DNA from 2 places in the Paenibacillus sp. KS1 genome. Region 1 is predicted to be linked to the other one. Evidence: riboswitches for the same ligand, from Rfam matches in the RefSeq annotation. Region 1 holds a riboswitch; the other holds the start of a gene.
The links. Region 1 has a riboswitch for thiamine pyrophosphate ahead of BBG47_RS07120 (ECF transporter S component). Riboswitches for the same ligand answer to the same signal wherever they lie in the genome.
Positions count from the first base shown of each region.

Region 2: linked by a shared signal. The riboswitch ahead of BBG47_RS22470 (YkoF family thiamine/hydroxymethylpyrimidine-binding protein) and the one ahead of BBG47_RS07120 (ECF transporter S component) in region 1 are both predicted to bind thiamine pyrophosphate.

Region 1 is NZ_MAIS01000014.1:61,900-67,399, forward strand. It holds gene BBG47_RS07110 (response regulator transcription factor) at 1-353, opposite strand, end outside; gene BBG47_RS07115 (MFS transporter) at 593-2,008, shown strand; TPP riboswitch at 2,225-2,338, shown strand; gene BBG47_RS07120 (ECF transporter S component) at 2,428-3,024, shown strand; gene BBG47_RS07125 (ABC transporter ATP-binding protein) at 3,089-4,672, shown strand; gene BBG47_RS07130 (energy-coupling factor transporter transmembrane component T family protein) at 4,669-5,457, shown strand.
Region 2 is NZ_MAIS01000086.1:2,074-7,573, forward strand. It holds gene BBG47_RS22455 (serine hydrolase domain-containing protein) at 1-172, shown strand, start outside; gene BBG47_RS22460 (response regulator transcription factor) at 255-950, shown strand; gene BBG47_RS22465 (HAMP domain-containing sensor histidine kinase) at 934-2,316, shown strand; TPP riboswitch at 2,511-2,617, shown strand; gene BBG47_RS22470 (YkoF family thiamine/hydroxymethylpyrimidine-binding protein) at 2,762-3,355, shown strand; gene BBG47_RS22475 (ECF transporter S component) at 3,441-4,016, shown strand; gene BBG47_RS22480 (ABC transporter ATP-binding protein) at 4,018-5,500, shown strand, end outside.

The DNA of each region.
Region 1 (5,500 bases):
TGCATGTTCAGCAGCTTCTTCGCCCTCGCCAGCAAAACCCGAGGATCGAACGGCTTCCGAATATACTCATCCGCTCCAGAATCAAGAGCTGTCAGCTCATCTTCGTGCTCTCCCTTGGCCGTAAGCATGAGCACCTTCAACTTCGAATTCGCTTTGATTTCTCGACACAACTCAATCCCGCTCATCTGCGGCATCATCCAATCGAGCACTGCCAAGTCCAGCGGCTGGTTGTAATAGATCTCAAGCGCTTGACGCCCGTTCTCTGCCGTAAACGTTCGAAAGCCCTCTTTATCAAAATAAGCCGCTAAAATTTTCAACATATGCGGTTCATCGTCTGCAATAAGTACATTCATTTACTTTGTATCTCCTTACCCTTGTATGTCTTGCGTTGAGTGCATTCTATATTATTGCATTTTTAATTGAATAAGGAAAACCCCACTGCTATACTGGAAGCAACAATAATGAGGAGGCGTTAAGATGAAGTGCGTAACATCAACTGGGGCAGGTATTGATCGGGGATAACGCATAACACCCCTGTAAACTGCGCAACTCCCCTTTAGCAAGAGAAAGGGGATTCCTATTCGTGGAACAAATGAACAATGACAACCGCATCGATGCGGCAGAACAAGAACAACCCGTGTATGCCTTTCCCAATGTGAAGAAATCGATCGCGTGGTTAAGCTTTTTAGCTTTTTTCAGTGTGTTGAATGAGACTGTTTTCAACGTATCATTGCCCGACATCGCATACGATTTCAATATCACTCCGTCCGTTGCGAATTGGATCAACACATGCTTCATGATTACCTTCGCGCTCGGCTCCATCATTTATGGCACCCTGTCATCCCAATACGGCATTAAGAAGCCGCTGCTCATCGGTGTGCTCATCTATGGTAGTGGCTCGTTGCTCGGTTTCTTTGCCCATGACTACTTGTCAGCTGTATTGGCAGCCAGATTGATACAAGGTGCCGGGGCTTCGGCCGTGCCCGGACTCATCATGGTTATGGTCACTCGCTACGTTGGAGAGCAGCATCGAGGCAAGGCGTTCGGCATGATTGGTTCTATGGTAGCGCTTGGTGAAGGGATTGGCCCAGCTGTAGGCGGTGTACTGGCAGATTATGTGCATTGGTCCTACCTGTTTGTCATTCCGGTAATGACGATAGTCAGTCTCCCCTTCTTCTTGACCGCACTGCCGCAGGAGCCTTCTCGCAATGGACGAACAGATATCATCGGCATTGCCCTCTTGTCAGCAGGCATTATTCTATTTACCTTGTTTACTACGACATATGTCTGGTTCTATCTTGTCTGCAGTATGATTCTCGTTCTTGGGTTTGCCTTCCATATCCGCCGTATTCGCGAGCCGTTTATTGCTCCATCCCTGTTCGCTAATCGCCCATATGTACTCGGCACGCTTGCTGGTTCCATTTTGCTAGGAACGGTAGCTGGATTTATCTCGATGGTTCCTTACTTCATGCGGGATGTACACCAACTTTCGACCGCCGTTATCGGCAGCGCGATCATTTTCCCAGGGACACTCAGCGTCATTCTGTTCGGCATACTCGGTGGAACTCTCGTTGATAAGAGAGGAACTTCATTTGTATTTGTCGCTGGAATAGGTCTCGTCACATTCAGTTTCGTCACGCTCATTGCATGGGGGAATGATTCTCCATGGCTGATGACGTTCGCCCTCGTGCTCGTGTTCGGAGGGTTGTCATTCATTAAGACGGTTATCTCTGCTTCCGTTGCAGAATCACTAGCACCTGACCAAGCAGGAGAAGGAATGAGCATGCTTAGTTTTGCATGCTTTATGGCTGAAGGCATCGGCATCGCTGTAGTCGGCGGCCTGCTTACACACGGTTGGCTGTTGACTTCGCTAACGCCTGCTGTTGCCGAAGAAGCTTCATTCCCCTTATACAGTGGCCTGATTATTCTGCTCATAGCAGTTCTTGCTTGCGGAGGGATCGTATACAGCTTGGCATTGAGACGACATTCTACAGCTTCACACGATTAACTATTAATGAGGATCAGGGTTTCTTCCTGATCCTCATTTTGTTCTATTCTCTCTCCAAATCTCCTAAACACGCTCACCACTCCTCCTCTTCTATGTTGTCCAGCGAACAATTTCAACCTCATAGACTTCTAACTTCCTCGTATCTTTTATGTTTTTTTTGTAAACATTTCGTTGTCAACCTAACATGAATATTGTATGATATGAGCAATTGCATAGTCATACAAATTCGGGGGCTTGAGGAATCAAGCTGAGATTGTAGATAAGTATACCGCTACTGACCGTTAATCTGATCTGGGTAATGCCAGCGTAGAGAATCTGTATTTGTCATGTGATCATGCTCTGCTGTGATCTAGGACTCTTCTACCGTCTGGTTGCCAGACGGTTTTTTGTATGCTAACTATACAACAAAGGAGAGGGTTATGTTGCCAGAACAACAGAGAAGCAACAAATTAAAGTTCACGGATATTCTCATTACCGTGATGATCGGGGTCGTATTTGGTGTGATCTTCAAAATGTGGGAGAGCGTCTACAGTCTCGCGAAGCCGCTGTTCCCGCAAGCAGGACAATTAACATATGGCATGTGGTTTATGGCTGGCCCATTCGCGTACCTGGTCATTCGCAAGCCCGGCGTCTGCTTCCTGGCAAGTCTTGCTGCCGCTAATTTATCGGCTATTCTTGGCTCTGCTTGGGGACTGGAGACGATTGTGTATGGCTGTGTACAAGGTCTGGCAGCAGAATTGGCATTCACCATGACCGGATACCGCAAGCACAGCATCGTCATCGCAGGCATCGCTGGCATTCTGTCCGCAGTCGGCTCATTCATGATCGATCTCGGTTACGGATATGCAGATTACGAGACATGGGTGCTCGTCTTGAAGTACGGACTTCGTGTCATTAGTGCGTTCATCTTCGCTGGCGTATTTGCCGGCTTGCTCGTTCGCGCATTGGAAGCGACAGGGGTGACCAAATCCATACGTCCTGTATCCAAAGAGGATTACGCGGTACTTAATCAATAGCACGCATAATATGAATAGATAAAATTTGTGCGTACGCCACAAATTCGGAATAAGGTGGTTACACATGCAACAGGAATCTCATGCGAACTCGTCTGCATTTGTTGACCGCTTGCGCCTAACATTTCCAGGAGAGGATTCCTTGCTGTTCAAGGACCTCTCCTTCCACATTTCTACCGGCGAGAAGGTACTGCTCCTCGGGCCAAGCGGTTGCGGCAAATCAACACTGCTGCAAGTATTAAGCGGAATTATGCCCCACTCTATTGAAGTGCCGATGAAATACGATCAGATTAAGCTTCCTTCAAGCTGGGGCTTCGTATTCCAAGATCCGGACAGCCAGTTCTGCATGCCATATGTAGATGAAGAGCTCGCGTTTGTACTGGAAAATCTCTCGATCCCCTATGATCAAATGCCAGCATACATGACAGGCATACTTGAAAGAGTGGGATTGCAGTTCAACAATCTGCATACAGAAATCCATACGCTATCCCAAGGCATGAAGCAGCGGCTCGCGCTTGCGTCCGTCCTGCTGCTAGAACCAGAGGTGTTGTTCCTCGATGAGCCCACAGCGCTTCTTGATCCAGAAGGAACGAAGCAAGTCTGGGACACCGTGAAACAAGCTGCCGATTCCTCCACTATTCTAATCGTGGAGCATAAAATCGAGCATGTTATCGACATTATCAATCGTGTGGTGCTATTCGACAGCACTGGACAAATCATTGCGGACGGTGAACCGCAGAGCGTATTTCTACATCATAAAGATAAGCTCGTTGAATATGGTATATGGTATCCCGGTGTATGGCAGGACTACAGTTATTCAAAAGCCTTCCAAGCCATATCGCAGCAACGAACGGCGAACGGATATCAACAGCCTCATTGCAAGCAGGACGGTGGGCTCACCTACGCGCGTCTGCAAGCTGTGCAGCCACTGCTCTCTTTGCGTGATTTTAGCGGCTACTATGAAGAAATTCGTCGCATATCCGTCCCCAGCGTAGATATTTATCCGGGGGAATGGATTACGATTATCGGAGAGAACGGGGCTGGCAAGAGCACACTGCTGCTGTCTCTTATGCAAATTCTGCGTACTACAGGCATGTATCTTATTGAGGGTCAAGAGCTGATAGCACCGGCTCGCAAGCGATGGTTCCCGCGATTCAGAAATATGGGAAAGCAGCCTCCAGCCGAACTCGCCTTCGTATTTCAGAATCCTGAGATGCAGTTTCTAACGGATTCGATCTTTGATGAGCTTGCTTATGAACCTAGGCAGAACAACTGGGATGAATCGGACATTGCACATAGAGTGGAACAAATCTTGGAATCATTCGATCTGAATATCGAACAGGATCGGCATCCGTATCATTTGTCACTTGGTCAGAAACGCAGATTAAGTGTCGCTACAGCGATGATGCGTAAGCGTCCGATGCTGCTCCTGGATGAGCCAACCTTCGGGCAAGACGCTAAAAACACATTTGCTATATTGGAAAAGTTGAACCGTCTTCGGACAGAAGGAACCGCCATAGTCATGGTGACACATGACATGAATATCGTGAATCGTTTTGCAGATCGGATATGGCATGTTGAGAAAGGCCAACTGATCGAACAAGAAGTTTCCCCACGTGGACAGACAATGCGGGAGGTGCAGATGAAATGAAGCTGCTCGCTCCCAAATCGGAAACATGGCTTCATCAGGTTAACCCTGCGCTCAAGCTTCTCGTCTTTCTCGCTCTGCTCATCGTTGCGCTGCTTACCCGAGAGCTTGATTTTGCATGTTATCAGCTAATCTTGTACACACTGCTGTTGTTTCTATGTAGCGGCCACTCTACGAAGAAGCTGCTGTTCGTGACAACACCGTTCCTTCTCCTGTTCGTCTCGACAGCATCCACGATGATCTTGTTCGGCAAGGGGGAGCATGAATGGTGGTCATGGGGAATAATCCGCATTACAGAGGAGAGCTTCCTCCGCGGACTTGTCATCGGAGTGAAGACACTTTGCTTCGGCATGCTCGGCATTACATTCGCCTTCACGACGAAGCCAATATTGTTATTCTATGCGCTGATGCAGCAATTCCGGCTTCCGCCGCAATATGCTTATAGCTTCATCGCTTCCTTGCGGCTGCTCCCTGCGATCTGGGAGGATTACCGAGTTCGCACGCATGCCCTGCAAATCCGCGGCGTTCAATACAGCAAGGGATTTAAAGGGATGTATGAGCGTCTACGCATGTACGCTCTGCCACTGCTCGCACAGAGCATTCGCCGTGCACAGCGAGTTGCTGTCGCAATGGAGGCGAAGCGGTTCCAGATGGGTCGATCACGTACCTACTATTATATTACACGCTGCCATTGGCGCGATGTATGGTTCACTCTGCTCATGGTTGGATTAATTACGCTCGCCTATATGGCCGCACTGCACTTCCCGTTCACCGGCTCGACCGTCTAATTGGCTTCAGATACAATCTGATAGGTAATTTTATTTTATCATC
Region 2 (5,500 bases), on a different contig from region 1:
CTCCACCGATACCTGGGCGCGCGAAGGCGTTCAGTTCGTCATTGCCAAGCAATTATTTGGGCCTGAAGTTATCCAAGGGAAAGACGGGGCGTTCGACTATCGATCCAAGCAGCCGATACTGAAGCAAGAAGCTGCAGCAATGCTGTCTACGTTCGCTGACAATTTATTCTAATTCAACACAACTCCCGATCCATCTGCGCTTAGCCGCAAGTGAATCGGGAGTTATTGTTGCATACATAGAGGTGGAACAACAAATGAAAACCATACTTATCATTGATGATGAAGCCGAGATTCGGGAACTGCTGACCATCTATTTGACCAACCACGGCTATGCCACGATTACAGCCGGGAACGGTGCCGAAGCGATGACCATCTTGCAGGAGCAGTCCATCGATTTGGTCATAGCCGATATTATGATGCCACAAATGGATGGCTTGGAATTGCTCAAAAAAACACGGCAGAATTCGCAAATTCCGTTTCTCTTTATTTCTGCCAAGTCTGACGATATGGATAAAATCTACGGCTTGCAGCTAGGGGCGGACGATTACGTGGGCAAGCCCTTCAACCCACTGGAAGTCGTCAGCCGCGTTCAAGCGCTGTTCAGGCGAATCGACTCTTTTGCCAAGGTGGATAGGCAGGAGCAGGAAGTTATCGAAATCGGAGATGTGAGGCTGAATACAAGGAGCTGCCAACTGTTCAAGTCCGGCATCCCAAGAGAATTGACATCATACGAATTCAAGATTGTGGAGCTTCTTATGAGAGAGGCTGGCAGAGTATTGACCAAAGCGCATATTTACGAGCAGGTGTGGGGCGAGGAATACATCGGAGACGAAAATTTAATTATGGTGTACATAAGCAAAATCCGTGAGAAAATTGAGGATAATCCGAGAAAGCCTGTTCATCTCATTACGATTAGGGGGTTAGGTTACCGTTTTGAAAAAAGCAAATAACCTCTCCGGTCGACGTCCCTTAAAACGGGTATTTTTTCGAAATTATGCAGTGATCTGCGTCCTGATGATAGCAGCGATTATTGTATCTCTCCTTAGCACGAACCTATTTATGAGGCGATATATAGATGAACTGGTCGTTGCTCAAATTAATGGAACGGATATTTATCGGTACCCTTTCCACAACATCAGTGGGCATTTGCTGGACAAGTACGGCGGTTGGTTCGAAATCGTGAATGAGTCAGGCGAGATCATTTTTGTCAAAGGAAACAAAGAGGACGACATCAAGCATTACGAAGACGGTCAAATGTATGCCAAGATAGATGTAGAGCGCAACGATGATGCAATCTCCTACCATGCATACCAAGCCAAAGGGCCGAACGGCGAATCTTATGTATTGCTGTGGAAAATTCCTGAGCGCTTGTTGAAATTATCAACTGCGACAACGATCTTTGGTGCATTGTTAGCTATTTTATTATTTATCCTGCTTTACTTTTACGCCCGCTATTCGGTTAGACAAGTGAAAAAGCCGTTGCGGCAAATCTTAGAAGGCATCAAAGAGATGGAGCACTTCAATTACACGAAGCGGCTTCATTATTCAGCCGAACAGGAATTCGCGGAAATACAAGATGCGTTTAACGGCATGGCTGAACGATTGCAGCGCACTTCTGCTGAGAAGGAAGCCGCCGAGAACAATAAGCGAAACATGCTGCTGCATCTATCGCATGATTTGAAGACGCCGATTACTTCGATTTACGGTTATTCGCAGCTTCTGTTGGACAATCAGGCATTGGAAGACAAGGATACCCGCAAATATATTCAATACATTTACGATAAGTCAGCTTATATGGCCAATTTGATTAAAGACTTATTTGAACTGGCGAAGCTGGATGACAAGCATACGGAATTGAGCAAAGAGAAAGTGAACATTACGAAATGGTTCCAGCAGCTCGTGGTGGAATTTTATCCGGAAATAGAAGAGAAGGGATTTGAGCTGGAAGCACATATCCCGGAAGAACCGCTCTATGTCAAGATGGACAAGATTCATATGAGTCGCGTCATCACCAACTTAATTAGCAATGCACTGCGATATAATCCAGCGGGAACGGTGCTCTATGTGTCATGTGCACGACAAGAAGGAAACGTTATACTGTGGATCGGAGACGACGGAATTGGCGTTCAGGAGCCGATCAAAGAACATATTTTCGAGGAATTCATCCGCGGCGATGGGCCGATCAAAGACAGTACAGGCTTAGGTCTCGCCATTTGCAAAAAAATCATAACGCTCCATGATGGCACGATTGAATTAACGCAGGATCAGTGTTACCATACCTTGTTTCAAATCACGTTGACTATTACGGAGGACTAGAGTCCCTTCACGATGTCGGGCATCACCTTCAGGCTTCGATACCACGGATCGTTTGCATGCCGGGATCTAGCCCATTGCAATAATAGCTCCAGTTTGAAGTATCCCTTTTGGTGTTGCACCCTTTACAAACGGATCATCACGTGTATAATGAAAGCTGTCAAGCATATGAACGATGGAACAACTGCATAGTGAATTTCGAACACTAGGGGTGCTGTAACAAGCTGAGAGACAGCGGCAACGCTGTTAACCCTTATAACCCGAACTAGATAATACTAGCGTGGGGAAGTGTAGTCGACTGATTGATATAAGTTGCGGCTTCATCATGTTCGTCATTGCATGAAGCCATGTTATACCCTTGTATCCTCAAGCGTAACTGCACCGACTCACGGTGCAGTTTTTTGTTGTCTGCTGACCACAATTTGATTCGTCAGGGAGGATATAAGTTATGAGTCAGTTATCTTGTGGTACAAGCCGCATCGTTGGTTGTCGCTTTTCCATCTATCCGATGAGCGATCGCTTTGTTGAACTTATTTTAGGAGCGTTGCGAGACACAGACATGTCCAAGGTATGGTGCCATACCGATGATGTCAGCACTTGGGTTCGTGGGCGCAGTGAACACGTATTCGATGTCGTTCAGTCTATCTATTTACATAGCGCGGCAAGTGGAGAACATGTTGTGCTGAATGCTACGTTCTCTGTTGGCTGTCCGGGCGACACACAAGGAGATGCCTTCATGAGTACGGACGAAATTCGAATGAATGCGGAACGATATCAAGCGATTCCTCTCAAGGTCGCAGCTCATTTTGCACTCTATCCGCTCGGAACGGCAGATTACATGGATACGATCTATGAGATCATTGGCCTTGCTAAGGAAGAAGGCACTTTCGATGAGAGCGCTCATTATGCAAGCCGCTTAGAAGGAGATGCACAGCGAGTATTCGCTACACTTGAGCATGCCTTTAATCGGGCGAGAAAATCAGACAAGTCCCATGTGGTGATGACAACTACGATGTCAGCCAACAGCCCTTCCACAAGGTAGCAGCTGAAGAAAAAGAATTTCCAAAATGCAAACTACAAACCCAACGGACTCATCCGATCATCGTTCTAAGAAAAGAGGAATGTTCATGAATTCGCGAAACAGTCAATGGAAATTACGAGATATCGTCGTTCTCAGTTCATTATCTGTCGTGTTTGCCGTCATTTATCTGCTCTTCCTGCAAATAGGCAATGTGCTTGTTGGCTTTATGGGGCCAATGGGATATGAAGTCATCTTCGGCATTTGGTTTATCGTATCGATCATCGCCACCTATATTATCCGCAAACCGGGGGCTGCGGTTATTTCAGAGACAGTCGCTGGATTGGTTGAGGTATTAATCGGCAACGCCGTAGGACCTATTTTGATTGTATCCGCCCTTATTCAAGGTTTAGGCGCCGAAGCCGTATTTGCCGCTACAAGATATCGGAATTATTCAACCAAAGTGCTCATGCTGGCTGGGGTGGGCTCCGCTGTATTCAGCTTCGCGTGGGGGTATTTCCGCAGCGGTTATGCGGCCTACTCTGTTGGTCTCATCATCGCGATGTTCGTCGTTCGCTGTATAAGTGGCGCACTCATCTCAGGTCTGCTTGGCAAATGGATTGCGGACGCCTTGGCCAATACAGGAGTTCTTAGAAGCTTCCCAATTGCAAAGGGGCAGCGATAACATGGCAAGCCCAGCGCTTCTCAATTCCAAGCACCCAGCACAATTGACTATACAACATGACGTCGAGCACGGATCTCATATTGCACTGGAAGCCACTGATCTGACACTCGCCTTCGAGACCGAAGGCGAGCCCGTCTTATCCAACATCAATGTCACCCTGCATGAGGGGGAAACCGTTCTGCTGCTAGGCCCAAGCGGATGCGGCAAGAGCTCGCTAGCCTTCTGCCTTACCGGTCTGTATCCACATGCAATAGACAGTCTCGTTGAAGGCAGTGTCCTCGTGTACGGCAAGCCAATCGAACAGTACGATTCTGGTGAAGCGGCCCAGCATATCGGAATTGTATTTCAAGATTTCGAAAGTCAGTTCTGTATGCTGCGTGTAGAAGAGGAAATAGCCTTTTGCCTAGAAAATCGGGATTGTCCTCGAACTGAGATGGAATCCATGATTCAAGAGGTATTAGAAAAGGTGGGATTACTCGCATGGCGCCATGCGTATATCCACGAGCTATCGGGAGGCATGAAGCAGAAGCTGGCTCTCGCCTGCGCTCTAGCCCTTCGCGTGCATGTGCTTGTGTTGGATGAGCCCACCTCGAATCTCGATCCGTATACAAGACACCAATTCGCTGCGCTCATTGCAGAGCTGGCACGCAAGGAAGGGATGGCTCTGCTCATCATTGAGCACCAATTGGACGATTGGATCGGTATGGCGAATCGCCTGCTCGTGATGGATGAGGATGGAGCTCTCGTCTTTGACGGGCTTCCTGCCTCCTATTTCAGGCATCATGCATCTGAAGCCAAGTCACGCGGTATCTGGCTTCCGCAAGCGCTGGAACTGCAGCAATTCATCCGTGAGTGGTTTAATCGCAGCAACAGTAGCGATAGCAGCAACCATGACGATAGTAGTAACATTTTCGATTTCAGCAATTATGATGAGCAGTTCGTTCATCAGCATCTCGAGTCCGCAGAACCCGCACTAACCGACGAGGATCTACTGGACCTGATGCTGTCGCTCCCTGAATCCGCGCAGCAGGATGTGATGCGTATCCTAACATCAGCTCAATCGAACGGTTCCCCACGGGAGCCTGAGAAAGTCCTGCAAGCGAACAACCTTGTCTATCGGCGTAAAGGGAGAGTAATCCTCGATCACGTGTCCCTTACTCTGCATGCAGGGGAATGGGTGGCACTTGTCGGTCCGAACGGAGCTGGGAAGTCTACGCTCGCTTCCCTCTTGTCTGGATTGACACAGCCGGAGGAAGGTCAAATCATCCTGAATGGCATGCCTCTTCATCGATATGCAGAGCGGGAGCTGAGAGCCTTCATCGGATATGTATTCCAGAATCCAGAGCATCAGTTCATTACCGATACCGTGTTCGATGAACTTGCATTCGGGATGCGCTTGCAGCTTCTGAGCGAAGAAGAAGTACAGCAGCATGTTGGAGAAGCCTTGACACGCTTCCGCTTGAACAAGGTTGCCAATGCCAATC